One region of the Mesorhizobium sp. M0800 genome, then DNA from elsewhere that is predicted to be linked to it. Evidence: predicted binding sites of a transcription regulator. Region 1 holds the regulator's gene; each other region holds the start of a gene.
What was found. The regulator LexA, encoded in region 1, represses DNA repair genes until DNA is damaged. The targets are predictions, from matches to a motif close to TGTTCNNNNTGTGTTCNG.

Region 1 (7,204 bases):
TTCCTGGTCGGCGAGAGCCTGATGCGCCAGCAGGACGTGGCCGCGGCAACGCGCTTGCTGTTGACGGGCAAGGCGCCGGCAGAGGCCGTTTGAGGATGGCGGCCGCCCTCACCCATCTTGGCGCGCAGGGCGAAGCCAACATGGTCGATGTCGGCGACAAGGCTGAGACGGTGCGCACTGCAGTCGCAGAAGGTTTTGTCGCGATGCGGCCCGAGACGCTGGACATGATCCTCGCCGGCGACGCCAAGAAGGGCGACGTGCTGGGCACCGCGCGCATTGCCGGCATCATGGCGGCCAAGAAGACGCATGAACTGATCCCGCTTTGCCATCCGCTGCTGCTGACCAGGATATCTGTCGATATCGAGGCGGACGCCGCGCTGCCCGGCCTGAAGGTGACAGCATTGACCCGCGTCACCGGCAAGACCGGCGTTGAGATGGAGGCTCTGAGTGCCGTCTCGGTCGCTTGCCTGACCATCTACGACATGGCCAAGGCGGTCGACCGCGCCATGGTCATCTCCGGCATCAGGCTGGTTGAAAAGACCGGCGGCAAATCCGGCGACTACAAGATCACCGGAGATGAGGCCACCGAGGCAGGCCGATAATGGCGCTGGTCCCAGTTGCCGAGGCGCTCGAGCGCCTGCTGGACGGCGCAGCAGCGCTGCCGGGGGAACGCGTTGCACTGCTGGATGCCGCCGACCGCGTGCTGGCGGAGCCGGTTGTGGCGCTCCGCACCCAGCCGCCGTTCAACGCCTCCGCCATGGACGGCTATGCCGTGCGGGCGGCCGATATCGCGTCCGTACCGGCAAGGCTCTCGGTGGTCGGCATGGCGCCGGCCGGACGCGGCTTTGCCGGAACGGTGCAGCAGCGGCAGGCCGTGCGCATCTTTACCGGCGCGCCGCTTCCCGAAGGCGCCGACACTATCGTCATCCAGGAGAACGTCCGCGATCTCGGTGGCGGCAGCGTCGAAGTGACGGAACCGACGGTGCAGGGGCGCAACATCCGCCGCCTCGGGCTCGATTTCGCCAAGGGCGATGTCCTGCTGCCCAAAGGCCGCCTGCTCGACCCGGCGGCCTTGTCGCTGGCGGCATCGGCCAATCACCCCGAGGTGCGCGTGGTCAAACGGCCGCTGGTCGCCATCATCGCCACCGGCGACGAATTGCTGCCGCCGGGCAGCGATCTTGGCCCCGACCAGATCATCTCCTCCAACGCCTATGGTGTCGCCGCTGCCGCACAGTCGGTCGGTGCGCGCGCGCTCGACCTTGGCATCGCGCCGGACCGCAGGGAGGCGATCGCTGCGCTGGTTGAAAAGGCCGTGAAGGCTGGCGCGAACGTCATCGTCACGCTGGGCGGTGCCTCGGTCGGTGACCACGACTTCGTTCATGACGTACTGACCGGGCAAGGCATGACGCTCGATTTCTGGAAGATCGCCATGCGGCCGGGCAAGCCACTGATGTTCGGGCGGCTGGGAGACATTCGCTGCATCGGCCTGCCCGGCAATCCGGTGGCAAGCCTGGTCTGCACTCAGCTCTTCCTGAAGCCGCTGCTGGCGCGGCTCGGCGGCCGCGCCTTTCAGCAGGATATACGTCGGGCACGGCTCGGTGCCGCCATGCCGGCCAACGATCTCAGGCAAGATTATGTGCGGGCTGTTGTCATAGATGACGCCGGTACGCTCGTGGCGACGCCGTTCGGCATCCAGGACTCCTCGATGCTGAAAATGCTGGCCGATGCCAACGGGCTGATCGTTCGCGCGCCGTTCGCGCCTGCCGCGGCGGCGGGCTCCCCCTGCGACGTGCTGATGCTACGCTGAACCTGCCTCACTCCGAGATCAAGGTCCGGGTCAGCGGATGGTCTGGATCGGCCAAACCGTCGATGATGTTGAAATGATGCCGGTCAGGCTCGACGACCGAGCTGGTCGCGGTACCCAGGCCGATCCAGATGTTGGCCAGCAACGCGCTCTGACGCAGGAATTCGGCGCGCTCGCCGCCGCCGGCCCAGCAGGTCAGGCGGGCCTTGTCCATCGGGCGCAGCAGCACCGGGCTTTCGGCCTGCGCCTCGGCCTCATCGATCGCGATCGTCTTGTTCATGCCGGTGCGCATGATCGGGCGCAAATCATGCACCCCCGAGATCGACACCACGTGACGAACGCGCCGGACGACTTCGGGCGCCAGCGGCGTCGTCGCCGTAACCATCCGGCTAACAAGATGGCCGCCGGCCGAGTGCCCGGTCAGCATCAGCGGCCCTGGGACCATCGCCGCCGCCTTGCCGATCGCCGCGCCGACTTCCTTGACGATGCCGCCAATGCGTATCTGCGGACAGAGCGTGTAGGACGGCATCGCCACCGCATAGCCGCGATCAACAGGGCCAGCGGCAAGATGCGACCAGAAATTCTTGTCGAATGCCATCCAGTAGCCGCCATGAACGAACACCACGAGTCCCTTGGGCTTGATGGCCGGCAGGAAAAGATCGAGCCGGTTGCGTGGGTTGTCGCCATAGGCCATGTCGAGCCGCGCCCTGCCCTCGGTCGAAAGCACGTCGCGGAAAACCCGCGCGGGCTCGATCCAGGCCGCCGGCCAGCGATCGCTGCCGGCTACGTTGGCGCCGTTGGCATAGGCGTTGTCCCAATCGGCAATGTGACGTTCGAACACCCTGCGCCCTCCCTGGCAATATGGCCTTGCAACGTAGCCGTGAGCATCGCGCGGCGCGTCGTCGCCAGCCTCACGATTCCAGCTCTCGCATCAATCTCAAGTGACAGCTGCTTTGATGGCGAAGCGCGCATCCTTCCACGCACCGGTGCGCAGGATATCCTCAAGCACTTTGACGGCCTGCCAGACATCGGCATAGCCGACATAGAGCGGGGTGAAGCCGAAGCGCATGGTCGATGGCGCGCGAAAATCGCCGATCACGCCACGTTCGATCAGCGCGCGCATGACCTGGTAGCCATGCTCATGCATGAATGAAATCTGGCTGCCGCGTTTTTCCCCATCGCGCGTGCTTTCGAGCGTGAGCCCGTAAGTGCCGCACTTTGCCTCGACAAGCTCGATGAACAGATCCGCCAGCGCGATGCTCTTCTTGCGCACCGCCGTCATGTCGACATCGTTCCAGATGTCGAGCGCGCCCTTCAGCGTGCGCATCGACAAGACCGGCTGCGTGCCGCACAGAAACCGGCGGATGCCGGTGCCGGCCGCATAGCCTGGCTCGAAGGCGAAGGGCCGTGCATGGCCCCACCAGCCGGTGAGCGGCTGCTGGATGTCGGAAAGATGCCGCTCAGCCGCATAGATGAAGGCAGGCGCGCCCGGGCCGCCATTCAGATATTTGTAGGTGCAGCCAACGGCAAAATCGGCGTTTGCCTTGTCGAGCTCGACTGGCATCGCGCCGGCGGTGTGGCAGAGATCCCAGACGATCATCGCCCCGGCTTCCTGAGCCCTGCGCGTCAGCGCCGGCATGTCGCGCAGTTCGCCCGACTTATAGTTGACGTGGTTGACCAGCACCACGGCGGTGCGTTCGTCGATCAGCTCTTCGATGGTCGGCGCGTCGACCCCCGAGAGGCGCAGCAGCGTATCTTTTCGCGTCGAAACCACACCCTCAGCCATGTAGAGGTCCGTCGGAAAACTATCGCCCTCGGCGACGATGACCTGCCGCTCCGGTCGCATGGCCATGGCGGCGTGCAGCAGCTTGTAGATGTTGACCGATGTCGTGTCGCAGACCACCGTCTGGCCGGCCGCGGCACCGATCAGGCGCCCGAGCTGGTCGCCAAGTTCAAGCGGCATGTTGAACCAGCCGGCCGTGTTCCATGCGCGGATGAGATCATGCGACCATTCTTCGGTCGCGGCCTTGTGCAGTTCATCGAAAGCGGCACGTGAAGCAGCTCCTAGCGAATTGCCGTCGAGATAGATCACTCCTTGCGGCAACACAAAGCGGTCGCGCATCGCGCGCAGCGGATCCGCGGCATCCATCGCCTTTATGGCCACGAGATCGGGAATTCCTGTCATGATTTGTCTGCTCCGCCAAGATCCAACGCAACGCCGGACACGCATCGACTGTTCTTCCATTACCTGGTTGCGCGCAGCAAGGCTCCACCGGCGAGAAGCAGCCTGACCAGGCGATGGAAACCGGGACTTAACCCGAGGTTGGCGTTTTGAGTTCGTTTCGTTCACGGTGCATTGACCAAACCGCACAGTCGATACGGGTTCACTTCCGTGCCATTTGCCGACCGACGGCCGATGCCAGTGCCGCCTTCTAGGAGGCCAGAAGGGCGCAAAACGAAAGCAGAATCAAGGCGATGAGGCTCGCGGCGATGAAAATGCGGTACGCCGGTAGGGGACGTCGTTTGTTTCCCGAGCCTTAACGCATTCATTAAACTTTAAACAGTTGCGGAACACAACTGGAACAGATAGTGTTTGTTCTGGGTTTGTTTTTCTGATTCTGTTGGGGGTCGCTATGCTGACACGCAAACAACACGAACTGCTTATGTTCATCCACGAAAGGTTGAAGGAAAGCGGTATCCCGCCTTCCTTCGACGAGATGAAGGAAGCGCTCGACCTGGCTTCCAAATCCGGAATCCACCGGCTGATTACGGCGCTGGAGGAGCGCGGCTTCATTCGCCGTTTGCCCAACCGGGCCCGTGCGCTGGAGGTGCTGCGCCTGCCTGACTCGATCGCCCCCGGCCTCAATGCGGCACGCAAGTTCTCGCCGAGTGTCATCCAGGGCAGTCTTGGGCAAGGCGGTCCTCGGCAAGGCAAGCCGACATCGTCGCGCGTGCCCGCAGCCGGAAATGACGACGATGTCGTCGCCGCCGTTTCGATCCCGGTGATGGGCCGCATCGCCGCCGGTGTGCCGATCGACGCCATCCAGCACCAGACGCATTCGATTTCGGTGCCGCCGGATATGATCATGGGCGGCGAGCATTATGCGCTCGAGGTCAAAGGCGACTCGATGATCGAGGCCGGCATTTTCGACGGCGACACGGTGATCATCCGCAATGCCGATACGGCGAGCCCCGGTGAGATCGTGGTGGCACTGGTCGACGAGGAGGAAGCGACGCTGAAGCGGTTCCGCCGCAAGGGCGCCTCGATCGCCCTGGAAGCCGCCAATCCAGCCTACGAGACGCGCATCTTCGGACCAGACAGGGTCAAGGTGCAGGGCAAGCTCGTTGGGCTGATCCGCCGCTACTGAGTTGCGCCCTTGGCGCCGGCTTTTGGATTGTCGGCCCTGCGGTATGGGGGCAGGCCGCGCGTCGCGCGTGAAAATTTCCGCTGCACGTGCCAGGGCCGGTATGATTTTTCGACCGCGAAACGGATTTCGGCGCGCGTTGCCGCTTGTGGATCGAAGTAGACGGCGGCACTTCCCGCGCGCGCCAGTTGCCGTTTGGTGACGACGAGGACCAGCCGGTCGTAGTAGCAGGGGTTATGGGCGGTGGCGTCGTCGATGACGATCAAGCTGGCAAAGGCGCAGGCTGGCCGCGCAGTATCGCGGTCCTTGGCTTGCGCGATGATCGCGCCGGATGGATGCCTGGCAAGGCAGAGGCCGTCCGTGCAAATGAACGGCATGCCCGGCGGTAGGTCGGCCGGATCGGCAATGTCGAATTGCGGGTCGTTCTTTCCAGGTGTTTCCGGCGCGACGATAGCCTCTGATGTGAGCGCGCGTTTCCAGTTGTCGATGGTGAACTCATTCGGGCGTGCCCGGTTGACCGCGAGTTCACCGCTGCCGATCGGCAGCGCGACCAGCCGTGCGTCCTCCGAGACCAATACGTCGGGTATGCGTGTCTGCGTTGTCGTCAGCAAGCCGGCGAGCGCAAAAGGAAGTGCCGCCAGCCGCAACCAGGTCGTCGCCATGCTGGCAATGACGAGGGCGATCGTCACCAGAAGGACGGATCTCAGCGAAATCAGCCCGACCGCATCGATCGGCGAGCGCTCCGAGATCCACCCGGACAGGGCGATCATCGCCGTCAGCCCCTTGCCCATGACATAGAGGAAAGGGCCATCCGCGCCGAACGGCATCGCCAGCGCACTGAGCACGGCGAAAGGCATGACGACCAGTGAGACGATGGGCATGATGGCCAGATTGGCGAACAGGCTGAGCGGCGCCACGCGCTGGAAATGCCATATGGCGAAAAGCGCCGTGGCGCTCCCTGCAATGATCGAGGTCATCGCCAGACCGCACATGCCCAGCAGGACCTTTCGAGTGGCAAAGCGTAGCGGCGACCGCCGCGGCGGCGGCGTGGTGGCCCTGCCGGCGCGGTAATCGGACCAGCCTGCATAGGCGCCGACAAGGGCCGCCGTCGCGGCGAAGGACATCTGGAAACTCGGACCGACCACCTCGTGCGGCGACACCAGGATGACCGCGATGGCCGAGATCGCCAGGTTGCGCATGGTGAGCGCGGCCCGGTCGAACAGCACGGCGATAAGCATCACCGCCAGCATGATGAAGCTGCGTTCGGCCGCCACGACAATGCCGGAAAAGACGAGGTAGGCCGCAATCGAAAAAAGCGCGGCGGCCGCGGCATATTTCTTGACCGGCCGTCGCGATGAGAAATCGGGAAACAGCGCAAAGGCACCCCGCAGCAGCGCCATGATGGTGCCGGCGACCAACGCCATATGCAGCCCCGAGATGGAGATGATGTGGTAGATGCCGGTGCGCCGCATCGCTTCGTTGATCTCCTCGGGAATGCCGGCGCGCACGCCAACGATCAGCGCAGCAGCAATCTCGCCCTCGGCGCCGCCGATGCGGCTGCGGATATGGTCGGCGATGGATTCGCGCGCGTCTTCGATCGCGGAAGAAAGCTGCGCGGCAAGCGGCATGCTGCCCGACGACACGACTTTCGGATTGCCGAGAAAAAAGCCGCTGCCGCCGATACCGGCGAAATAGCTGTCGAAGGAGAAATCATAGCTGTCGGGCCGCACCGGGCCGGTCGGCGGCAGCAGCCGCACATAGCCGGTGATCTCGGAACCGGCGGTCAGCGCAGCCGGTATCTTCATCGCCGAAACGCGGACCCGTTCCGGCATGTAGCGCAGTGTCGGCCTGGCGGTTGAGATCACATCGATTGTCAGCCTGATGCGGCCGCTCGCCATGGGCTCGTACGATACGACGCGACCCGTCAGCCGCGTCGAGATTTCGGAACCGAGCATATGCGTTCCGACACGCCATGTCTCGAACTTGGCGGCAAGTACGCCAAGCGCGCAGAGCAGCGCCACCATGAAGCACAGGC
Region 2 (7,204 bases), on a different contig from region 1:
TCTCGTCGTTCTGCCGATCGGTTTCGCCGATGCTCTGCCGGCTTTCTCGGCGCCGCCGCTGCTGCTTGCGGGGGTCGGCGTCGGCATCTGCTCGTCGGTCATTCCCTATATTTGCGACCAGCTTGCCATGTCGCGGCTGCCGCGCTCCAGCTTCGCGCTGATGCTGTCTTTGCTGCCGGTCACCGCGACGTTGATCGGCGTCATTGTGCTGCGGCAGGTGCCGAGCCTCACCGACTGCATCGGCATCGCGCTGGTGGTGGCCGGCGTCGCCCTTCACAAACCGGCGCCGGCGCCCACCTGATCAGGCCAGCTTCTCCTTGAGGAAAGCGATCGTCCGGCCCCAGGCGAGGTCAGCCGCCTTCTTGTCGTAGCGGGCCGCCGACGTGTCGTTGTTGAAGGCATGGTTGGCGCCTTCATAGACATAGACCGAGTATTCGACATGAGCCGCGTCGAGTGCCTTCTTGAAGGCATTGATGCCGGCATTGGTGCGGGTGTCGAGCCCGGCATAATGCAGCATGAGCGCGGCCTTGATCTTCGGCACGTCCTCGGCCTTTGGCTGCATGCCGTAATAGGCGACGGCGGCGGCGAGGTCCGGCGCGTTGACGGCCAGCATGTTCACCGTGCCGCCGCCCCAGCAGAAGCCGACGGCGCCGACTTTGCCGTTGCCGTCCTTGTAGCCTTTGAGGTAGGCGACCGTTGCCACGGCATTGGCGGCGACCTGTGCTGGATCGAGCTGGGAAAACAGGTCACGTGCCCTGTTTTCATCGTCCGGCGTGCCGCCGAGCGGTGTCATGAAGTCCGGCGCAAGCGCCACGAACCCTTCCAGCGCAACGCGCCGCGCCACATCGCGAATATGCGGGTTGAGACCCCTGTTCTCGTGCACCACGATGACGGTGCCAAGCTTGCCGGTCTGGTCCGCCGGCTTGACCAGATAGCCCTTCATCTCGCCGGCGCTGCCGGGATAGCTGATGTCCTCGCCTTTCACACGCGGATCGTCTTCCGCCACGATTGCCGCCTGGGCCGAGTTCGCCGCCAGCAGCGGCGCGATCGCGGCAGCTGCCGCACCCGATCCGGCAAGCCTGGTCAACTGCTCCATGAAGCGCCGCCGGTCGAGCGTCAGGTGCGTGTATTCGTCATAGGCATCGATCATCGCCTGGGTAATGACAGGCTCGGCGGCAGTGGGTCCGGCAGGTGTTGTCATGGCGCGCTCCTCGTCGGCGCCCCCTGCGGCAACATAGAGCCGAAGCTTGCCTGGTCCAGTCACGGCTGAGTGAGGCTGCCATAAGTCCCTGCACGAGGCCGTGATGCCGCGCGCCGCACTGTCGTTAAATTTTGGTCCTTTGTGGCAATGCTAAATGCACGCACCACGATGTAAAAAGAAGGGCTATGCCTTACTCGGGCCATTTGGCGAACGAGAATGGCCATTTGGCGGGAAAAGAATGCCTGATTGACGACGAAGGAATTACGCCCATGACCTTTCCCTCCCCGCTTCTGGCAAGTGGGTTCGCCCTCGCCGCTATGGCTTTGCTGGCGCTGCGGTTCACTGCCTTCACCGCATTCAAACGATCGTTGATCAAGATCCGCGCCAACCGGCACCCGGCCGCAAACACCAAAGCCTGAGGAAAGGTCATGGACGTTCAGGACATCATCAACACCGTCTCCCAGAAATCCGGTCTCAACCAGGCTTTGACGGAAAAGATCGCCGGCACGATTTTCTCGGTGCTCGAACACGAAGCGGAAGGCACGACTCTGTCCAGCTTCTTCGGCAAGATCCCGGGAGCCGACGCCCTGGCCAAGCAATATGATGTCATGGCTCCCGGCGCAGCTTCCGGTGGTGGCCTGCTGTCCTCGCTGGAGGGCGCGCTCGGTGGCGCTCTCGGCGAAAAGACCGGCGCGCTGATCAACGGCGTCGCCATACTCAAGGCATCAGGCCTCACGCTCGCACAGATCAGCCAGGCCGGCACGATGCTGGTCCAGCAGGCCGAGACAGCCGCCGGCCCGCAGCTGACCAGTGAGGTACTTGCATCGGTACCCGACCTGAAAGGGCATCTCGGGCTCTGAAGGAACTTCTCTATTTCGGCAGCGTATAGGCCATCACATAGTCGCCCGGCTTGGTACCGACCGAGCCGTGGCCGCCGGCAACGATGACGACCAACTGGCGCCCGTCGGCTACCGTGTAGGTCATCGGTGTCGACTGCCCGCCCGCCGGCAGCCGCGCCTGCCAGAGCTGTTTGCCGGTTGTCAGGTCATAAGCGCGCACATAGTCATCGACCGCCGCACCGAGGAAGGCGACGCCGCCGGCAGTGATCATCGGCCCGCCAATGCCGGGCACGCCGACCTTGAATGGCAGCGGCAATGGCGTCATGTCGTAGACGGTGCCGTTGCGATGCTTGTAGACGATCTTTCCGGTCCGAAGGTCGGCACCCGCCACATAGCCCCAGGGCGGCGCCTGGCAGGGAATGCCGAGCGGCGACAGGAACGGCTTCAATATGACTGCGTAAGGCGCACCGTCATTGCGGTTCAGGCCCTGTTCGCTGCCCTTGGTGTCGCCGGGCGGCGGCACGTCGGCGCGCGGCACCAGCTTGGAGATGAACGCCAGGTATGTCGGCATGCCGAACATCACCTGCCGGACCGGATCGACTGCCACGCCGCCCCAGTTGAAGGTGCCGAAATTGCCGGGGTAGATCAGCGAGCCCTGCAGCGACGGCGGCGTATAGCGGCCCTCATAGCGCAACTTCCGAAGCTCGATCCGGCAGGCCAACTGGTCGAACATGGTAATGCCCCACATGTCCGCGCCGGTCAGCGGTTTCGGACTGAAGCTCAGGTCCGAGACCGGCTGCGTCGGCGAGGTATGGTCGCCTTCGATCGCGCCGCCCGGCGCCGGCACTTCCTTGACCGGAACGATCGGCTCGCCGCTGCGCCGGTCGAGCACATAGAGGTCGCCCTGCTTGGTCGGCCCGACCAGCGCCGGCACCACGCCACTTTCCGTGGTGATGTCGACCAGCGTCGGCTGCGCCGGCACGTCCATGTCCCAGAGATCGTGGTGCACGGTCTGCCGCACCCAGCGCAATTGTCCGCTGTTGAGATCGAGCGCGGTGATCGAAGAGGAGAATTTCTCGTCATTGGCACTGCGTCCGGCACCGAGTTGGTCCGGCGTCTTGTTGCCGAGCGGCACATAAAGCAGCCCGAGCTTCTCGTCGACGCTCGCCGTCGACCACATGTTGGGTGAGTTGTTGGTGTAGGTCTGGTCCGGCGGCAGCGGCGTCGTCTGATCCGGATTGCCGGAATCCCAATTCCACAACAGCGCGCCGGTGTCGGCATCGTAGGCACGGATGACCCCGGACGGCTCCTGCGTCGAATAATTGTCGTTGACCGCGCCGCCGACGATGATCTTGTTGGCGACGATCAGCGGCGCCGAGGTCGAATAATAATAGCCCGGCTTCGGATATGGCATGTTGGCGAGCAGGTTCAGCGTGCCGCCTTCGGCGAAAGTCGGGCAGACCTGGCCATTCGCCGCATCGAGCGCGATCAGCCGGGCGTCGGATGTCGGCAGGTAGATGCGTGTGGCGCAGGGCTGGCCGGCGGCGACCTTGGCATCGGCATAATAGGACACGCCGCGGCAGGTCTGGTGCTGGCGGTCCTTGTTGAGCTTGACCTGCGGATCGAAGCGCCATTTCTCCTTACCGCTCGCGGCATCGATGGCGATGGCGAAATTATGCGGCGTGCAGATGTAGAGCGTGTCGGCGATTTTTAGCGGCGTCACCTGATAGGTCGTCTCGCCAATGTCGTCGGGCCCTTTCACGTCGCCGGTGCGATAGGTCCAGGCCGGCTGCAGATTGGCAACGTTTTCGGCGGTGATCTGGTCGAGCGGCGAATAGCGCTGGCCATATTGCGTGCGACCGTAATAGTGCCATTCGCCAGCCGGCACGTTGCCGCCGAGATCGGCCGTCGGCGTCACCTTGTCGGTGTTGAGTTCACCCGCAATATCCTTTGGATCGGTCGTCATCGAATAGCCGGCGACCGCAAGCGAGGCCAGCACGGCGAGGATCAGCGGCGCGCGTCCGTCGGGACCGGTAAGCCCGCGCCGCGCCCATGGCGTCAACAGCCATAGCGCGACAAGCACGATGATGCCGCCGCGCGGGCCGAGCTCCCACCAGTCGAAGCCGATCTCCCAGACCGCCCAGGCGAGCGTGCCGAGCACGATCGCCGCGTAGAGCCACAGCGCCGTGGATCTGCGCCTGTAGAGCAGCCAGGCCGCGACAAGGAAAGCTAGACCGACGATGACGTAATACCAGCTGCCCCCCAGCGTCACGAGCCAGATGCCGCCGCCGCCAACCGCCAGGCCGATGAGGAAAAGGATCAGGGAGGTGATGACCACAGCCAAGACGGTGCTCCTTCGACTGGTGCGCTCCGCGACGCGTCCATGGGCAACCCCGCATTGCGTTCCTGCCCCCACGCAACTTTCTCCGGCCCGCCTCCCCTGTCAAGCAAGCTCGGCGTTTTACGGCGCCGGCCCATCGCAAGCCCGGCGTTTTGGTTAGCGGACCCATTCAGATTGTGAGTCTACCGACTGGACAGAGAACAAAACGGAGACACTTCTGGCCTTTCGCTGCCGAATCACTACATTCGGGGGGAGATGTCCGGCTTTTCGGAAGACATGCCCTTTTTTGACGAACCGAACGCGCGGCCCGTGGCCCCGTCGGGCATTGCCGCGCGCGCCATGGCTGCCCGCAGCAACCAGAACAACGCGCCCGATTATCTCAACGGCCTCAACCCCGAGCAGAGGCTGGCGGTGGAAACCACCGAAGGCCCGGTGCTGGTGCTGGCCGGCGCCGGCACCGGCAAAACGCGCGTCCTGACCACCCGCATCGCCCACATCCTTGCCACCGGCAAGGCTTTCCCCTCGCAGATCCTCGCCGTCACCTTCACCAACAAGGCGGCGCGCGAGATGAAGCAGCGCATCGGCCTGTTGATCGGCGAAGGCAATGTCGAGGGCATGCCGTGGCTCGGCACCTTCCACTCGATTGGAGTGAAGCTGCTGCGCAGACATGCCGAGCTGGCCGGGCTCAAATCCGACTTCACCATTCTCGACACCGATGATGTCGTGCGCCTGATCAAGCAGCTTATCCAGGCCGAAGGGCTGGACGACAAGCGCTGGCCGGCCAAGCAGTTCGCCCAGATGATCGACGGCTGGAAGAACAAGGGCCTTGGCCCCGCCGACATCCCCGAGGGCGATGCCCGTGCCTTCGCCAACGGCAAGGGCCGCGAGCTCTACAAGGCCTACCAGGAGCGGCTGAAAACGCTGAACGCTTGCGACTTCGGCGATCTCCTGTGCCACCCGATCCGCATCTTCCGCGCCAATCCGGACGTGCTGAAGGAATACCACAAGCGCTTCCGCTACATCCTCGTTGACGAGTATCAGGACACCAACACCGCCCAGTACATGTGGCTGCGGCTCTTGGCGCAGCGGCCGCAATCCTCCCCCCTTGAGGGGGAGGTGCCCGCGAAGCGGGCGGAGGGGGTTGCCGCAGAAGGCACCGCTAGAGCGTCGAGCACTGCCGCCGGTAGGTCGAGCACTGCCGCACGGACCCCACCCGACCGGGCTTCGCCCGGCCACCCTCCCCTCAAGGGGGAGGGAAGCCCGCGCCTATCCACCGTCAACATCTGCTGCGTCGGCGACGACGACCAGTCGATCTATGGCTGGCGCGGCGCCGAGGTCGACAACATCCTGCGCTTCGATAAGGATTTCCCCGGCGCCACCATCATCAGGCTGGAGCGCAATTATCGCTCCACTGCGCACATCCTCGGCACGGCGTCCCACCTGATCGCCCACAATGAGGGCCGCTTCGGCAAGACGCTGTTCACCGAAAAGATCGCCGAGGACGACGAGAAGGTGCATGTCCATGCCGCCTGGGATTCCGAAGAGGAGGCCCGCGCCGTCGGCGAGACGATCGAGGCCTACCAGCGCCAGAAGCACAATTTGAACGATATGGCGATTCTCGTCCGCGCCTCCTTCCAGATGCGCGAGTTCGAGGACCGCTTCGTCACGCTCGGCCTCAACTACCGCGTCATCGGCGGCCCGCGCTTCTATGAGCGGCTCGAAATCCGCGATGCGCTGGCCTTCTTCCGCGTCGTTGCGCAAGGCGCCGACGACCTCGCCTTCGAGCGCATCGCCAACGTGCCGAAGCGCGGCTTGGGCGAGGCCACCATCCGCCAGATCCACGACACCGCACGGGCGCTGCGCATCCCGATGCTGGAGGCGGCGGCAAAACTCGCCGAGAGCGACGAGCTGAAGCCGAAGCCGCGCGCCGCGCTGCGCGAGGTATCGGCCAATTTCGAACGCTGGCAAAAGGCTCTCGAAACCACGCCGCACACCGAGCTCGCCGAGACCATTCTGGAGGAGAGCGGCTACACCGACATGTGGAAGAACGACCGCTCGGTCGAAGCACCCGGCCGGCTGGAGAACCTCAAGGAGTTGATCCGCTCCATGGAGGAGTACGAATCGCTGCGCTCCTTCCTCGAACACGTCGCACTCGTCATGGACGCCGAGCAGAATGCCGAGCTCGACGCGGTCAACATCATGACGCTGCATTCGGCCAAGGGCCTCGAATTCGAGACCGTATTCCTGCCCGGTTGGGAGGAAGGCCTGTTCCCGCACCAACGGTCACTGGACGAAGGCGGCCGCTCCGGGCTGGAGGAAGAGCGCCGCCTTGCCTATGTCGGGCTGACCCGCGCCAAGAAGAACCTGCATCTGTGGTTCGTCTCCAACCGACGCATCCACGGTCTGTGGCAATCGACCATTCCCTCACGCTTTCTCGAAGAACTGCCGGAAGCTCATGTCGATATCGCCGAGAGTGGCAACAGCTACGGCGGCTACGGCAATTCTTATGGCGGCGGCTCGTTCGCCTCGGGCCGTGGCGGCCAAGGAGCAGGAAGGCAGAATCCCTATGGCGCCTCGCGCTTCGACAATGTCGGCGCGGAAAAGGCGGGAAGCTTCTCCAGCACCTATGCGACGCCGGGCTGGCAGCGCGCTCAAGCCAACCGCACCGAGGCCACAGACCGCAATTGGGGCACGCGTTCCGGCCACCAGGTCGAGCGCATCGGCTATGGCGAGACCGACTCCGGCTACGGCGCTGGCCGCACCTCGGTCAAGGGCCGCACCATCGACGGCGAACTGGTCGCCAAATCCGTCGCCGACACGCCG
Region 3 (7,204 bases), on a different contig from region 1:
TTCCGCGCGTTCCTGGATGAAGCGGAAACGGGCCTCGGGCTTGGTCCCCATCAATGCGTCGACCGCATCCTTGGTCGCCGCCTCGGCATCGATAACGTCGACCCGCAGCAGCGTGCGCTTTTTCGGGTCCATGGTGGTTTCCTTGAGCTGGGCGGCCATCATTTCGCCCAGCCCCTTGAAGCGGCCGATTTCGACCTTGCCGCGCCCGGTGAATTCGGTGCGCAGGAGTTCGTCCTTGTGCGCATCGTCGCGGGCATAGGCGACCTTGCCGCCTTGCCGGATCGAATAGAGCGGCGGCACCGCCAGATAGAGATGGCCGCCGCGGACCAGGCTTGGCATCTCCTGATAGAAAAAGGTGATCAGCAGCGAGGCGATATGGGCGCCGTCGACGTCGGCATCGGTCATGATGATGACCCGGTCGTAGCGCAGGTCCTCGTCGCGGTATCTCGAGCGCGTGCCGCAGCCAAGCGCCTGGATGAGGTCGGATATCTGCTGGTTGGCGGCAAGCTTGTCGTTGCCGGCGCTGGCGACGTTGAGGATCTTGCCGCGCAGGGGCAGCACCGCCTGGCTGGCGCGGTCGCGCGCCTGCTTTGCCGAACCGCCGGCCGAATCGCCCTCGACGATGAACAGCTCGGCACCGGCGGCGGCATTCTGCGTGCAGTCGGCGAGCTTGCCGGGCAGGCGCAGCTTGCGCACCGCACTCTTGCGCGACACTTCCTTTTCCTGGCGGCGGCGCACCCGCTCGTCGGCGCGCGCGATCACCCATTCGAGCAGTTTCGAAGCTTCCTGCGGATTGTCGGCCAGCCAGTGGTCGAACGGGTCGCGGATAGCGCTTTCGACGATGCGGATCGCCTCGATCGTCGCCAGCCTGTCCTTGGTCTGGCCGACGAATTCCGGTTCGCGGATGAACACCGACAGCATGCCCGCCGCCGAGATCATCACATCCTCGGAAGTGACGATCGAAGCGCGCTTGTTGCCGACCAGGTCGGCATAAGCGCGCAAGCCGCGCGTCAGGACGTTGCGGAAGCCGGCCTCATGCGTGCCGCCTTCGGCGGTCGGAATGGTGTTGCAATAGGAATTGATAAAACCGTCGCCGCCGAACCAGGTTACCGCCCATTCGAGCGAACCGTGGCCACCCTGCTTCTCGCTCTTACCGGCAAACATTTCACGGGTGACCTGGAATTCGTCGCCGAGCGAGGCTTTCAGATAATCCTTGAGGCCGCCCGGAAAATGGAATTCTGCCTTGGCCGGCGTCGTGTCCTTTTCCTTGATCAGCGAGGGATCGCAGGTCCAGCGGATTTCGACACCACCGAACAGGTAGGCCTTTGACCGCGCCATGCGGTAGAGCCGCGCCGGCTCGAAAGCAGCACCCTTGCCGAAAATCTGCTCGTCTGGATGGAAGCGGATCTTCGTGCCGCGGCGGTTGTGCACCTCGCCGAGCTGCTCCAGGGCGGTCACCGGAACGCCTCGCGAGAAGCGCTGGCGATAGAGCTTGCGCCCAATCGCGACCTCGACCTCGAGATGGTCGGACAGCGCGTTGACCACGGAAACGCCGACACCGTGCAGGCCGCCGGACGTCTCGTAAACCTTGCTGTCGAACTTGCCGCCTGAATGCAGCGTCGTCATGATGAGTTCGAGCGCCGGCTTCTTGAATTTCGGGTGCGGATCGACCGGAATGCCGCGGCCGTTGTCGGTTACGGACAGGTATCCGTCGGCGGAAAGCTCGACATCGATGAAGGTCGCATGGCCGGCGACCGCCTCGTCCATCGAATTGTCGATGACCTCGGCGAACAGATGGTGCATCGCCTTGTCGTCGGTGCCGCCAATGTACATGCCCGGGCGGCGGCGCACCGGCTCCAGCCCCTCCAGCACTTCGATATCGGCGGCACTGTAGCTCTCGCTGGCGTCGCGGGGCGCCGGCCGCTTCGCCGCCTGCACCAGCGGGTCGGCCGGGCGCGCGGCGGCGCGAGCCGGTTGCGGCTGCTTGTCCAATTTGGCGAAAAGATCGTTATTGTCGTCCATGCCGGTCCTGGATTCCGATGCTGCGAATCACCACCCGATACTGCCACGCTTTTTGCGGGCAGGCGACGGAGGTTCCTGTTACGTTCGAGGACAGGGCCTCTTACTGCAAAACCATTCGACAACCAAGCGGCGGAAATGGGGTCGAAGCCTGGAGCATCGACGCTTTGTAAACCCTGTCCGAAGGTTACGCCGCAAGATTGGCTAAAAAAACGGTATTTGCGGACTGTCGCTGACCTAGAATGCAGCGGAACCCTCAAGAGGCTGTCGCTTAAGCATGTTGGATTACAGTTCGCTCCTGCTCGCGGCGGCGCTGTCGGGCACGTGCCTTAGCATCACCATGTTTGCGATCTGGTTCACCGCGCCACAGGCACGCTTTGTGCTGACGGTGGCCTGCGGCATTCTCGTGCTGGTCGCACATGTCGTGTTGTTCTGGCATTACACCAGGGATCCAAGCGCCTGGCTTTGCCAGATCGTGCTTGTGCTTCTCAGCCTCGGCTTCCTGATCATCTGCCTGTCGGCCATGCAATATCTCGGCATAGGCGACTACAGGCGAGCCATCTTGCCGACCTTGGTTGCGATGGCTGTTTGCGCGGGCGCGACGTATCTCGGATTTGATGGTGTCGGCTTTATTGTCACCTACGCAACGGTAACGGCGCTGCTCTCGCTCATCGGAGCGATGTTCTGGATTGAGGGTGGTCACGATCGCCGGATATTGCTGGTCGTCTCCTTCCTGAGCGGCGTCTGTGCCCTGTCGTTCGGACTTTGCGGCGCGGTCCTGCTGGTCAAGGGCCAATGGGTGCTGGGTGTTGCGCCCGACAATTGGGCCGAGCGGGTGAATTCCGTGGTGGCCGTCGCCTGCATGACCGGGCTCGGCGCATTGACGCTCTCCCTGCACCATTTGCAGGCGCAGATCGAATTGAAGGCCGAGACGATGACCGATCCATTGACCGGGCTAATGAATCGGCGGGCGTTGACGGCACTCTACGGCGAGCGGGTCTTCGGTCCGTTCATGTCCGTCGCCATGTTCGACCTTGACCATTTCAAGAGGACGAACGACGTATTTGGTCACCCAGTCGGCGACCAGGTTCTGTGCCGCTTTGCCGCCGTCATCAGGAAATACGCCCGGACCGGCGTCGACGCCTTCCGGCTGGGCGGCGAGGAATTCGTGCTCGTCATGTCGCGGATGACGGAAGAGAAGGCCTATGACATTGCGAGCAAGATCAGCGTCGCCTTCGGCACGGAAGTCGTGGCCACCCAACTCGGTCCGTTGCGAAGCACAGTCAGCGGCGGCATCGGCTTTGGCGGAACAAACGGCACCGGTCTCGACGATGTGCTGGCCGAAGCCGACGCAGCACTCTATGCGGCAAAGCGCGCCGGGCGAAATCGCGTCGTCGTCCGGGACCGGGCGAGCAAGGCCGACGGGCCGGCCTTGCGTTCTGCCTGATTGAGGTTTCTATCTTCTTGTTAGACCCATGATCTTGTCCGAAAACCGGATTCCACTTTTCGGGATCATGATCTATTCCGCCGCACCCAGATATTCCGACAGCGGCGGGCAGGAGCAGACAAGGTTGCGGTCGCCGGCGACATTGTCGATGCGCGACACCGGCGGCCAGTATTTTGCCGCCGTGTCGGCATCGCCGGCGGGGTAGGCCGCCTCCAGGCGCGAATAGGGATGGGTCCACTGGCCGGCCAACGCCTCGGCGGCGGTGTGTGGCGCGTTGACCAGAGGATTGTCGCCCAACGGCCATTCGCCCTTCGCCACCTTGGCTGCTTCGCCGGCTATGGCGATCATCGCCTCGCAGAAGCGATCCAGCTCGCGCTTGGGCTCGGACTCGGTCGGCTCCACCATCAGTGTGCCGGCCACCGGGAAAGACATGGTCGGTGCATGGAAACCATAGTCGATCAGCCGCTTGGCGATATCGTCGACGCTGATGCCGGCGCTGTCTTTGAGCACGCGGGTGTCGAGGATGCATTCATGCGCAACGCGTCCGTTGCGCCCTTTGTAAAGCAGGGGGAAATGCTCGCCGAGCCGCGTCGCCACATAGTTGGCGGAGATGATCGCCGTCTCGGTCGCCTGCTTCAGGCCGGAAGCGCCCATCATGCGGATATACATCCAGGTGATCGGCAGGATGGAGGCACTGCCGAACGGTGCCGCCGCCACGGCATGGGCCGAGCCTTCGGTGACGTGGCCGGGCAGATATGGCTTCAGGTGCGCCTTGACGCCGATCGGGCCGACGCCGGGGCCGCCGCCGCCATGCGGGATGCAGAAGGTCTTGTGCAGGTTCATGTGGCAGACATCGGCGCCGATATCGCCGGGACGGGCGAGGCCGACCAGCGCGTTGAGGTTGGCGCCGTCGAAATAGACCTGGCCGCCATGGCTGTGGACGAGGGCACAAAGGTCGCGCGCGCCTTCCTCGAAGACGCCATGCGTCGAAGGATAGGTGAACATCAGCGCCGCAAGGTTGTGCGCATGCTCGGCCGCCTTGGCCTGCAGGTCGGCCGTATCGATATTGCCGTCCTCGGTGCAGCGCACGACGACGACGCTCATGCCGGCCATGGCCGCACTTGCCGGATTGGTGCCATGCGCCGAGGACGGGATCAGGCAGACGGTGCGATGGCCTTCGCCGCGCGACAGATGATAGCCGCGAATGGCGAGCAGCCCGGCATATTCGCCCTGGCTGCCAGCATTGGGCTGCAGGGTCACCGCGTCGAAGCCGGTGATCTCGGCCAGCCAGCCTTCCAGCTCCTCGATCATGGCGCGATAGCCTGTCGAATGGTTTGCCGGCGCGAAGGGATGCAGGTTGGCGACATCAGGCCAGCTCACCGGCATCATTTCGGCGGCGGCGTTGAGCTTCATGGTGCAGGAGCCGAGCGGGATCATGGCGCGGTCGAGCGCCAGGTCCTTGTCGGCCAGCCGGCGCAGGAAGCGCATCATGTCGGTTTCCGAGTGGTTTTCGCGGAAGACGGGCTGGGTGAGGAGCTCCTTGCCGCGCGGTTTTCCTGGCATGGAACTGCCTGCGGCAACGCCGGCCTTGGCGCCGAAAAGCGCTGCGAGTGCCTCCAGATCGCCTTCAGTGGAGGTCTCGTCGAAGCTGATGCCGACATGGTCGGCGTCGATGACGCGCAGCAGCCGACCGGTCTTCTCGGCGGCGGCGGCGATGGCGCCGGCTCTGCCTTTCATTTCCACGGTCACAGTGTCGAAGCGGCTTTCGCCGAGTACCGAAACGCCTGCTGCCTTGAGGCCGGCAGCCAGGCGGTTGGCCAGCGTGTGGACGCGGCCGGCAATCGCCTGCAGCCCGGCAGGGCCATGCCAGATCGCATAGGCCGTCGCCATATTGGCGAGCAGCGCCTGTGCGGTGCAGATGTTGGAGGTCGCCTTGTCGCGGCGGATATGCTGCTCGCGTGTCTGCAAAGCGAGGCGATAACCAGGACGGCCCTTGCTATCCGTCGACTGGCCAACGAGCCGGCCGGGCATCAGCCGCGTCAGCCTGTCGGAGACGGCGCAATAGGCGGCGTGCGGCCCGCCAAAGCCCATCGGCACGCCAAAACGCTGCATCGGGCCGACGGCGATGTCGGCGCCAAGCCTGGCCGGCGCATCGGTCAGCGTCAGGCCAAGCGGGTCGGCGATGAAGACGACCAGCGCGCCGGCCGCGCGGGCCTTGTCGATTGCTGCCTTGTGATTGCCGTAGACGCCGAACGTATCGGGCCAGGAAACCAGCAGGGCGGCGGTGTTGTCGTCGATCACCTCGCCGTCGACCTCGATGCCAAGCGGCTCGGCGCGCGTGCGCACGACGTCCAGCGTCTGCGGGTGCGGCGTGCCGGCCAGTGCCACCTTGGTGCGCTTGTCGCGATGATGGCGCAGCGCGATGCCAACCGCTTCGGCCGCCGCCGTCGCCTCGTCGAGCAGCGAGGCCGATGCCACCGGCAGGCCGGTCAGTTCCGTCACCAGCGTCTGGAAGTTGAACAGCATTTCCAGCCGGCCCTGACTGATCTCGGCTTGGTAAGGCGTGTAAGCCGTATACCAGGCCGGGTTCTCGAACAGGTTGCGCTGGATCACCGGCGGCACGTGGACGCCATGATAGCCGGCACCGATGAAGCTCTTCAGCACCGTGTTCTTTGCCATCGTCGCCGCGAGCTCGGCCAGCGCTTCCGCTTCGCTTGCGGGCCCGGGCAGGGCCAGCGGCCGGTCGAGCCGGATCGACTTCGGCACTGCCTGGCTGATCAGGGTCTCGACCGAAGGAACGCCGATCGTCGCCAGCATGGCTCTGACGTCATGGAGGCCCGGGCCGATATGGCGAGCCGAGAAGGGGTAGGGTGCTGCGGTCATCTTCCTGGTCCTGCTATCAACCAATATGGGCTTTGTAAGCGGCTTCATCGAGGAGGCCGTCGAGCTGGCTCTCATTGGCCAGCTTCATCTTCCATAGCCAGCCGTCGCCGGTTGCCGCCGAATTGACGAGTGAAGGATCCGATGACAGCGAGGTGTTGGCCTCGGTGATCTCGCCGTCGACCGGCGCGTAGACATCCGATGCGGCCTTGACCGATTCGACCACCACGGCGGTGTCGCCCTTGGCCAGTTTTCTGCCCAATTCCGGCAGCTCGACGAAGACGAGATCGCCGAGCTGCTGCTGCGCGTAATCGGTGATGCCGACCGTGGCAATGCCGCCCTCGACGCGCAGCCATTCGTGATCTTCGGTGAAATAGGTCTTTGCCATTAAATCATCCTTTGCGATAGCGATGGGGCGTGAAGGGCAAGAGGTGGATGTCGACCGGGATTTTCGTCCCGCGAACGTCGGCGAACAGTTTTGCGCCGGATTTGGCAAGCGGCGTCTGGACGTAGCCCATGGCGACCGGATGACCGGCCGAGGGGCCGAAGCCGCCTGAGGTGACATGGCCGGCAGGGTTGCCGTCAGCATCGAAAAGGGCAGCACCGGCGCGCACCGGCTGGCGGCCTTCCGGCTTCAGGCCGACGCGTTTTTGCGCCGGACCGCGCTCCAGGATGGCGCGCAGCGCATCGGCGCCGATGAAGGCGCCAGAGGCGCGAACCTCCTTGGGGATGGCCCACATCAGCCCGGCGCTGGCCGGATCGATCTCCGGCGTGATGTCCAGCCCGTGCAGGCACAGTCCGGCTTCGAGCCGCAGGCTGTCGCGGGCGGCAAGGCCGACCCACATCACCCGCTCGTCC
Region 4 (7,204 bases), on a different contig from region 1:
CATATTCGGTGTTGATCTGCAGCCATTTGTCGAGGCCCGACTCGGTGTCGGGCTTGATCGCGTCGGCCGGGCATTCCGGTTCACAGACGCCGCAATCGATGCACTCGTCCGGGTGGATGACGAGCATGTTCTCACCTTCGTAGAAGCAGTCGACCGGACAGACCTCGATGCAGTCCATGTATTTGCATTTTATGCAATTGTCGGTCACGACATAGGTCATTGGTCGGCTCCGGGACGTCCCATTTTATTGGGCTTTTTTGGTGAGGTAACGCCTTTGTCCGCTGGTGGCAAGGGCGGCCCCTGCCAGCGGGGCCGCGGTTTCCGGAATGGAATTCCGGAAGGCCGGCAAAGCGGGCGTTCGACCTTTGCTCAATCGTCGCCGAGCAGGTGGTCGGTCTGGCGGCGTTCCTTCTTCGTCGGGCGACCGCTGCCGGCCTCGCGCAACGGCGGCACCGCATCCGGAAGCGCCTCGCCCTTGGGCGCGGGGGGCGGCGACATGTCCTCGTAGAGCAGGCGGGCCTCTTCGGCCGGGCCACGCCGTACGCCGGTGCCAAGGACTTTCCAGACGAAGATCCGCCGCTCCAGCGTGATGGTCAAAACGTCGCCCGGCCGGACCGTATCGGAGGCCTGCGCTGCTTTGTCGCGATTGATGCGGACGCGTCCGGCGACAACCAGCTTGGCTGCCAGCGTGCGCGATTTTACCGCGCGCGAGAAGAACAGCCACTTGTCGATGCGCTGGCGGGCATCAGTGACCATCGGACGAGCAGCCTACTTCTTCAGCTGGTCGCGCAACGCGGCGAGCTTGGCGAAAGGCGAGTCCGGGTCGAAGCGGACCGGGCGCTCCTCACGCGGCTTTGGCGGGAACGCCGGCTTTGCGCCTTGTGCGCCGCCTTTGCCGTCCTGCCGGCCAGCCTTCCAGTCGGGCCGGTTTTCGCGCCGGTCCGGGCGTTCACCTTGCGGCTTGCCGGCGCGCTGATCTGCCGCCTCGCCTTGCGGCCTCGGCTTGAACTTGCTGCGATCGAAGCGCGGCTTGCCGGCGCCGTCGCGCTGATCGTGGCGCCCTTGACGGGCGGGCCGGTCGCCCGGCGTCGGTTGCCCGCCGGCATCTACCGGCGCATCGCTGCGGCTGTCCGGCGCAGCTTGACCATTGCGCGCGCGATTGTCCCGATGATTGTCCCGGGGGCGGTTGTCATGCTGGCGATGACGCGGGCGCTGGTCGAAACGACCCTGCCGCCATAACAGGATGGGTTTTGGCTCCTCGGCTTCTGGAGCAGCTTCGCCGGCGACGGCTCCTGCCGTCGCTGCAGGTTCGGCCGGCGATGCTTCCGTAGTGTCTGAAACCGGCGGTTCTGCCGGTGCCGCAGCCTCAGTTTCCGCCCCAAGTTCCGCCGTTGGCTCGGCCGCTGGTTCCGCAGGCGCTTCAGCAGTCGCTTCGGCGGCGGGCCGGGTCTCCTGCGTGACTTCGATTGGCGCTTGCGGCTGGTCTTCCGCGACAGGCTCTGCCGCAGCTTCGGTCACGGCTTCGGCCGCAGCCTCCGCCATAGGGGCCGCTTCCGACACGGGCTCGGACGGCTCCGCCGGCGGCTCTGCCGTGGCAGCCGCTTCCGCCATCCTAGCCTGCTCGACTCGCGTTGCCTCTTCCGCCGCCTGCTTTGCAGCGGCAGCTTCACGCGCGGTATTGTCCTGTGCGTCGAGCCGCGCCTTGACCTCGGCCGCCGGTTTGGCATCGGCGCGATAGCCGAGACCCTTCAGGATCTCTTCCATGTCGTCGGCGGTGGCGCCGAGGATCGACATCATCGGCGGCGTGACCATGAAGGACTGGCCGTCATAGGCGCCGTCGGGGCGAGGCCCGAGGCCCGGCTTCCAGTTGGTCGCCGGCCGGATCAGGTCGGCCAGCCGCTCGAGAATATCGACGCGTACAGCACGCCGGCCAAGATTGCGGTAGCCCGCCAGCTTGTAGAAGGTCTTGTCGAAGGTCGGATCGATGACCACCGAGGTGCGGCCGGAGGCCAGTGCGTGGACGACATCGCCGAAGCCGGGCTTGTCCTTGCCGTCGTTCCTCAGCGCCCACAGCAGCGTTATCAACCCGGCCGGCGCCGGCTTGATCAGCGCCGGCACGAAGACATGGTAGGCGCCGAAGCGCACGCCGAGACGGCGAAGCGCCGCGCGGCCTTCCTGGTCGAGGGATTTCATCTCGTCGGCGATGTCGCGACGGTTGATGAGGCCGAAATGCTCGACGAGCTGGAAAGCAATGCCGCGGCCTATGCCGGTGATCTGCTCCGCATTCTTGAGGTCGACCAGCGGCTTCAGCAGGGATTCGATCTGGAAATTGACGAAGCGCTCGGCGCGCGCCGCAACCTTGTCGCGGGCCGGGCCGGTGAGTTGCTCGTCGGCGAGCAGAACGAGACGCGGCTTCAAAGCGTCTTCGCCGGCAACCAACGTGCCGATCGGGGCGCCGATCCAGCGCAGCGTGCCATCCGAACCCAGCGCAATGTCGCCATTGGCAGAGGCGCCGAAACGCTCGGCCCGCGCCTCGAACTCGGCGGCAAGCGCCTTCTGCGCCGCCGCCCGCACCGCCTTGGCATCCTCGCCGCCGGCGCTCTGGTCGGCGGTGAAGCGGAAACCTTGCAACTCGCCGACGTGATGGCCTTCGACGAGGACGGTTCCGGTTGGGCTGATTTCGGCTTCAGGCATCGTGTTTTCTCTAAGGCGCCGCATGAGGACCGAAGTCCTGCGGTCTACAAAACGTTTCGTCAACCGCTCATGCAGCGCATCCGACAATCTGTCTTCGATTTCGCGCGTCTTTTCCTGCCAGTGTGCCCGATCGGCCAGCCAGCCGGGCCGGTTGGAGACGAAGGTCCATGTGCGGATCTGGGCAATCCTGTGCGACAGCGTGTCGATGTCGCCTTCGGTGGTGTCGGCACGGCGCACCTGCTCGGCCATGTAGTTCTCGTCGACATGGCCGTGCCTGGCAAGGTCCATGTAGATGGAGGCGATCAAGTCGGCATGCTGGGCCGGCGCGATCTTCCTGTAGTCGGGCAGCGCGCAGGCTTCCCACAGCAGCGCCACGCGCCTGGCATCGGTGGTGAGTGCCCGGATGTCCTCGTCGCGCGACAGATGCTCGAGCGCCTGCGCGTCTACTGCCGGCAGTGCGCGCGTCAGGCCTTCTACCGGGGCGTTGGTCTCGATCGAGCGCTTCAGCGCATCGAGGCTGGCGAAATCGAAATGCGCGGTACGCCACTGCAGCACTTTCACCGGATCGAAATCATGCGCCTCGATCTTGTTGACCAGTTCATCATCCAGCGGATCGACCTGGCCGGTGACGCCGAAGGTGCCGTCGCGCAGATGCCGGCCGGCGCGGCCGGCAATCTGGCCGAGCTCGGCCGCCGTCAGGTTGCGGTACTGGTAGCCGTCGAATTTGCGATTCTGGGCGAAGGCGACGTGGTCGAGGTCGAGGTTGAGGCCCATGCCGATGGCGTCGGTGGCGACGAGGTAGTCGACGTCGCCCGACTGGAACAGCGCCACCTGGGCGTTGCGGGTGCGCGGGCTGAGTGCGCCGAGCACGACGGCGGCACCGCCCTGCTGGCGGCGGATCAGCTCGGCGATAGCATAGACCTCGTCGGCCGAGAAGGCGACGATCGCGGTGCGCCGCGGCAGGCGGGTCAGCTTCTTCGAGCCGACATAGGCAAGATGCGACAGGCGTGGCCGGGTCACCACCGACACGCCCCGCAGCAGGCGCTGCAGGATGCCGTGCATGGTGGCCGCACCCAGCAGCAGCGTCTCCTGGCGGCCGCGTAGATGCAGGATGCGATCGGTGAAGATGTGGCCGCGTTCGAGATCGCCGGCGAGCTGGACCTCGTCGATGGCAACGAAGGCGGCGTCGGTCTCGCGCGGCATCGCTTCCACGGTGCAGACCGAGTATTTCGCGCCCGCCGGCTGGATCTTTTCCTCGCCGGTGATGAGCGCAACCTTATGGGCGCCGACCTTCTCGCAGACGCGCGTATAGACCTCGCGGGCAAGCAGCCTGAGCGGCAGGCCGATGACGCCGCTTTCGTGCGCCACCATGCGCTCGATCGCGAGATGGGTCTTGCCGGTGTTGGTCGGGCCGAGCACGGCCGTCACGTCTCGACCCGACAGGATCAGCGGTTCAGTGTGTTTCGGATGGATGTTCATCGGCCTGGAAATAAGGCTCTCCGCCTCGCATTGTCGGGAGCGCGCCCATATTGGCCGCGTATGACAGGCGACACATAGGGATTTCGGGCGCGAAGCGAAAGCGGAATGTGCCGAGGGCAGGCCGATTGGTTCGTTCGAGCCTCAAATCTGTTCCCGATTAACAGTTGGAACGAGTCTGGAACGAATCAGCGACGAATCACTGACTCGCGCTGATTCAGGGTTTGTTCACGGCTACATCTGGGTTTTCTTTCGGCGAATCTCACCACATGCTGAATCACGGAAACTGGCCCGATTTATGCAAGCGGCATCCAAGCGAGCACTGCGGTTAACCTTTGCCGGTGAATGGTCGTGGCCGGCCAATCTGCTTCGCACAACGTTATGAAATTATTGATGTTTCCTAACGCGCTTTAATCATTTCAATGGTGTTTTCAGCACTCGCCGTTAACGTTCCGCTCAAAGCCGGAACGAATCGGCGACGAATCAGCGATGGGCAAAGTTTCTTGGTTTGTTCACCGCAACATGTTGTGTTGTGAACAGCTTTTCCACCGAGAATCCACAGGCTGCCGGGCGGTTTTTGCATAGGCTGCGCAGCGGCCGTTAACCTTTGCGTGCCGGATTGGGGCAGCGTGCCGCATCGAGATCTTGCAACGGGAAGACCGCTATAGAAACGGGCCGTTTTGCAGGCCCGTTCGTCCAAGCGCGTATCTGTCTCAACGTAAAGATAAACGATCAGGCGATGTACTGGCCGCCATTGGCTGATATGGTCGAGCCGGTGATGAAACCGGCATCGTCGGAAGCGAGGAAGACGACGCAGCGCGCGATTTCCTCCGGCTCGCCGAGACGGCCCACCGGGATGTGCGGGATGACGCGCTCGTTGAGGACCTTCTCGTCCATTGCCTTGACCATCTCGGTGGCGATGTAGCCGGGGCAAATGACGTTGACGGTGATGCCGGCGCGCGCGCCTTCCTGGGCCAGCGCCTTGGTGAAGCCGATATCGCCGGCCTTCGAGGCCGAATAATTGACCTGGCCGACCTGGCCTTTCTGGCCGTTGATCGAGGAGATGGTGATGATGCGACCGAACTTGCGGTCGCGCATGCCGCCCCACAATGGATGCGTCATGTTGAAGACGCCGGAAAGGTTGGTGTCGAGGACCTCCTTCCATTGCTCGCGCGTCATCTTGTGGAACATCGCGTCGCGAGTGATGCCGGCATTGTTGACCAGCACCGAGACGGGACCGAGATCGGCCTCTATCTGTTTGATGCCGGCGGCGCAGGCCTCGTAGTCGGCGACCGACCATCTATAGACCGGGATGCCGGTCGCGGCCTTGAACTTTGCCGCCGCTTCCTCATTGCCGGCGTAGTTTGCGGCGACCGAATAGCCGGCGCTTTTCAAGGCGACCGATATCGCCGCGCCGATGCCGCGCGACCCGCCTGTGACGATTGCAACCTTTGTCATATGTCCTCCCGGGAAATGCAGATGACTGAGCGTTGAAGCGGTGGGGTTTGCCCTCTATTCCCTACTCGCTTTGCGCCAGCATCCTATTCGTATCGCTTATCTCATCACAATGCTTCCACGCACATGGCAACACCCATGCCGCCGCCGATGCACAGCGTGGCAAGACCTTTCTTGGCACCTCTGCGGCGCATTTCGTAGACCAGCGTGTTGAAGATGCGGGCGCCCGAGGCGCCGACCGGATGGCCGATGGCGATGGCGCCGCCATTGACGTTGACGATGGCCGGATCCCAGCCCATGTCCTTGTTGACGGCGCAGGCCTGCGCGGCAAAGGCTTCGTTGGCTTCGACCAGATCGAGGTCGCCGACCGACCAGCCGGCCTTGGCCAGCGCCTTGCGCGAGGAGGGGATCGGTCCCGTCCCCATGATCTGCGGGTCGACACCGGCGGTCGCCCAGGAAACGATACGCACCAGCGGTGTGATGCCGCGCCTTGCGGCTTCCGCTTCGGTCATCAGCACCACGGCGGCGGCGCCGTCGTTGATGCCGGAAGCATTGGCAGCAGTTACCGTGCCTTCCTTGTCGAAGGCGGGCTTGAGCTTGGTCATGGCATCGATTGTCGCGCCGTGGCGGATGTATTCATCCTGGTCGACTACTGTGTCACCCTTCCTGCCCTTGACTGTAAAGGCAACGATCTCGTCATTGAATTTTCCGGCTTTCTGCGCGGCCTCGGCCTTGTTCTGGGAAGCCAGTGCGAACTGGTCCTGGTCGTCGCGGGTGATCTGGAACTGGCGAGCGACGTTCTCCGCGGTGTTGCCCATATGATAGCCGTAGAAGGCATCGGTCAGGCCGTCCTTTATCATGGTGTCGATCAGCTTGAAGTCGCCCATCTTGACGCCACCGCGCAGATGTTGCGCATGCGGAGCCATCGACATCGATTCCTGGCCGCCGGCAACGATGATCCTCGCGTCGCCCTGGGCTATCTGCTGCATGCCGAGCGCGATGGCGCGCAAGCCGGAGCCGCAGAGCTGGTTCAGGCCCCAGGAGGTCGCCTCCTGCGGTACGCCGGCAGCCATTGCCGCCTGCCGCGCCGGGTTCTGCCCTTGAGCCGCGGTCAGGATCTGGCCGAGGATGACCTCGTCCACCTCCTTGCCGTCGACGCCGGCACGGACCAGCGCTTCCCTGACGGCGACGGCACCCAATTCATGGGCTGGGGTGTTGGCGAAGGCGCCGTTGAAGGAGCCGACGGGCGTGCGCGCTGCATTGGCGACAACGATGGCGTTGGAAGCGGACATGTTCTTCTCCAGGCTTTCGGGGAACGATTTCGGGTGCCGTCGGGGACTTTTCTTGCCCTTTCCACAACCCGAGTCAAACCCGAAATGGGCATGGCGTCCCACTGCCGCAAGCATGCCGCCCGTCGCTGCAACGGCGGCCCGTCCGTGCTGCGCAGCATAAAATGTTCTCGCACTGCACAAACTGCTTGGATTCATGACGCTTTTGCGCATATCCTTTAAAAAGGCGCAATCGTTACCGGCGGCTTACTTAAGCTGCCCGGTGTCCGGGGAGGATGCAGATGGCCGCA

Region 2: a site for LexA is predicted at 4,578-4,595, ahead of NKI18_RS24685 (ATP-dependent helicase). Genes of this name have one in related genera too.
Region 3: a site for LexA is predicted at 2,093-2,110, ahead of parE (DNA topoisomerase IV subunit B). Genes of this name have one in related genera too.
Region 4: a site for LexA is predicted at 4,339-4,356, ahead of NKI18_RS24110 (helicase-related protein). Genes of this name have one in related genera too.

Annotation. Positions count from the first base shown of each region.
Region 1 is NZ_JAMYOZ010000004.1:93,169-100,372, reverse strand. It holds gene trpC (indole-3-glycerol phosphate synthase TrpC) at 1-93, shown strand, start outside; gene moaC (cyclic pyranopterin monophosphate synthase MoaC) at 96-602, shown strand; gene NKI18_RS07065 (molybdopterin molybdotransferase MoeA) at 602-1,807, shown strand; gene NKI18_RS07060 (hormone-sensitive lipase) at 1,815-2,645, opposite strand; gene kynU (kynureninase) at 2,742-3,989, opposite strand; gene lexA (transcriptional repressor LexA) at 4,438-5,172, shown strand; gene NKI18_RS07045 (ComEC/Rec2 family competence protein) at 5,166-7,204, opposite strand, start outside.
Region 2 is NZ_JAMYOZ010000026.1:3,509-10,712, reverse strand. It holds gene NKI18_RS24710 (EamA family transporter) at 1-301, shown strand, start outside; gene NKI18_RS24705 (dienelactone hydrolase family protein) at 302-1,201, opposite strand; gene NKI18_RS24700 (hypothetical protein) at 1,387-1,620, shown strand; gene NKI18_RS24695 (hypothetical protein) at 1,630-2,061, shown strand; gene NKI18_RS24690 (glucose/quinate/shikimate family membrane-bound PQQ-dependent dehydrogenase) at 2,072-4,384, opposite strand; gene NKI18_RS24685 (ATP-dependent helicase) at 4,637-7,204, shown strand, end outside.
Region 3 is NZ_JAMYOZ010000003.1:349,799-357,002, forward strand. It holds gene parE (DNA topoisomerase IV subunit B) at 1-2,022, opposite strand, end outside; gene NKI18_RS06480 (GGDEF domain-containing protein) at 2,297-3,466, shown strand; gene gcvP (aminomethyl-transferring glycine dehydrogenase) at 3,539-6,349, opposite strand; gene gcvH (glycine cleavage system protein GcvH) at 6,366-6,734, opposite strand; gene gcvT (glycine cleavage system aminomethyltransferase GcvT) at 6,739-7,204, opposite strand, start outside.
Region 4 is NZ_JAMYOZ010000025.1:1,338-8,541, forward strand. It holds gene fdxA (ferredoxin FdxA) at 1-220, opposite strand, end outside; gene NKI18_RS24105 (RNA-binding S4 domain-containing protein) at 370-756, opposite strand; gene NKI18_RS24110 (helicase-related protein) at 769-4,173, opposite strand; gene NKI18_RS24115 (hypothetical protein) at 4,571-4,870, opposite strand; gene phbB (acetoacetyl-CoA reductase) at 4,903-5,628, opposite strand; gene NKI18_RS24125 (acetyl-CoA C-acetyltransferase) at 5,733-6,917, opposite strand; gene phaR (polyhydroxyalkanoate synthesis repressor PhaR) at 7,196-7,204, shown strand, end outside.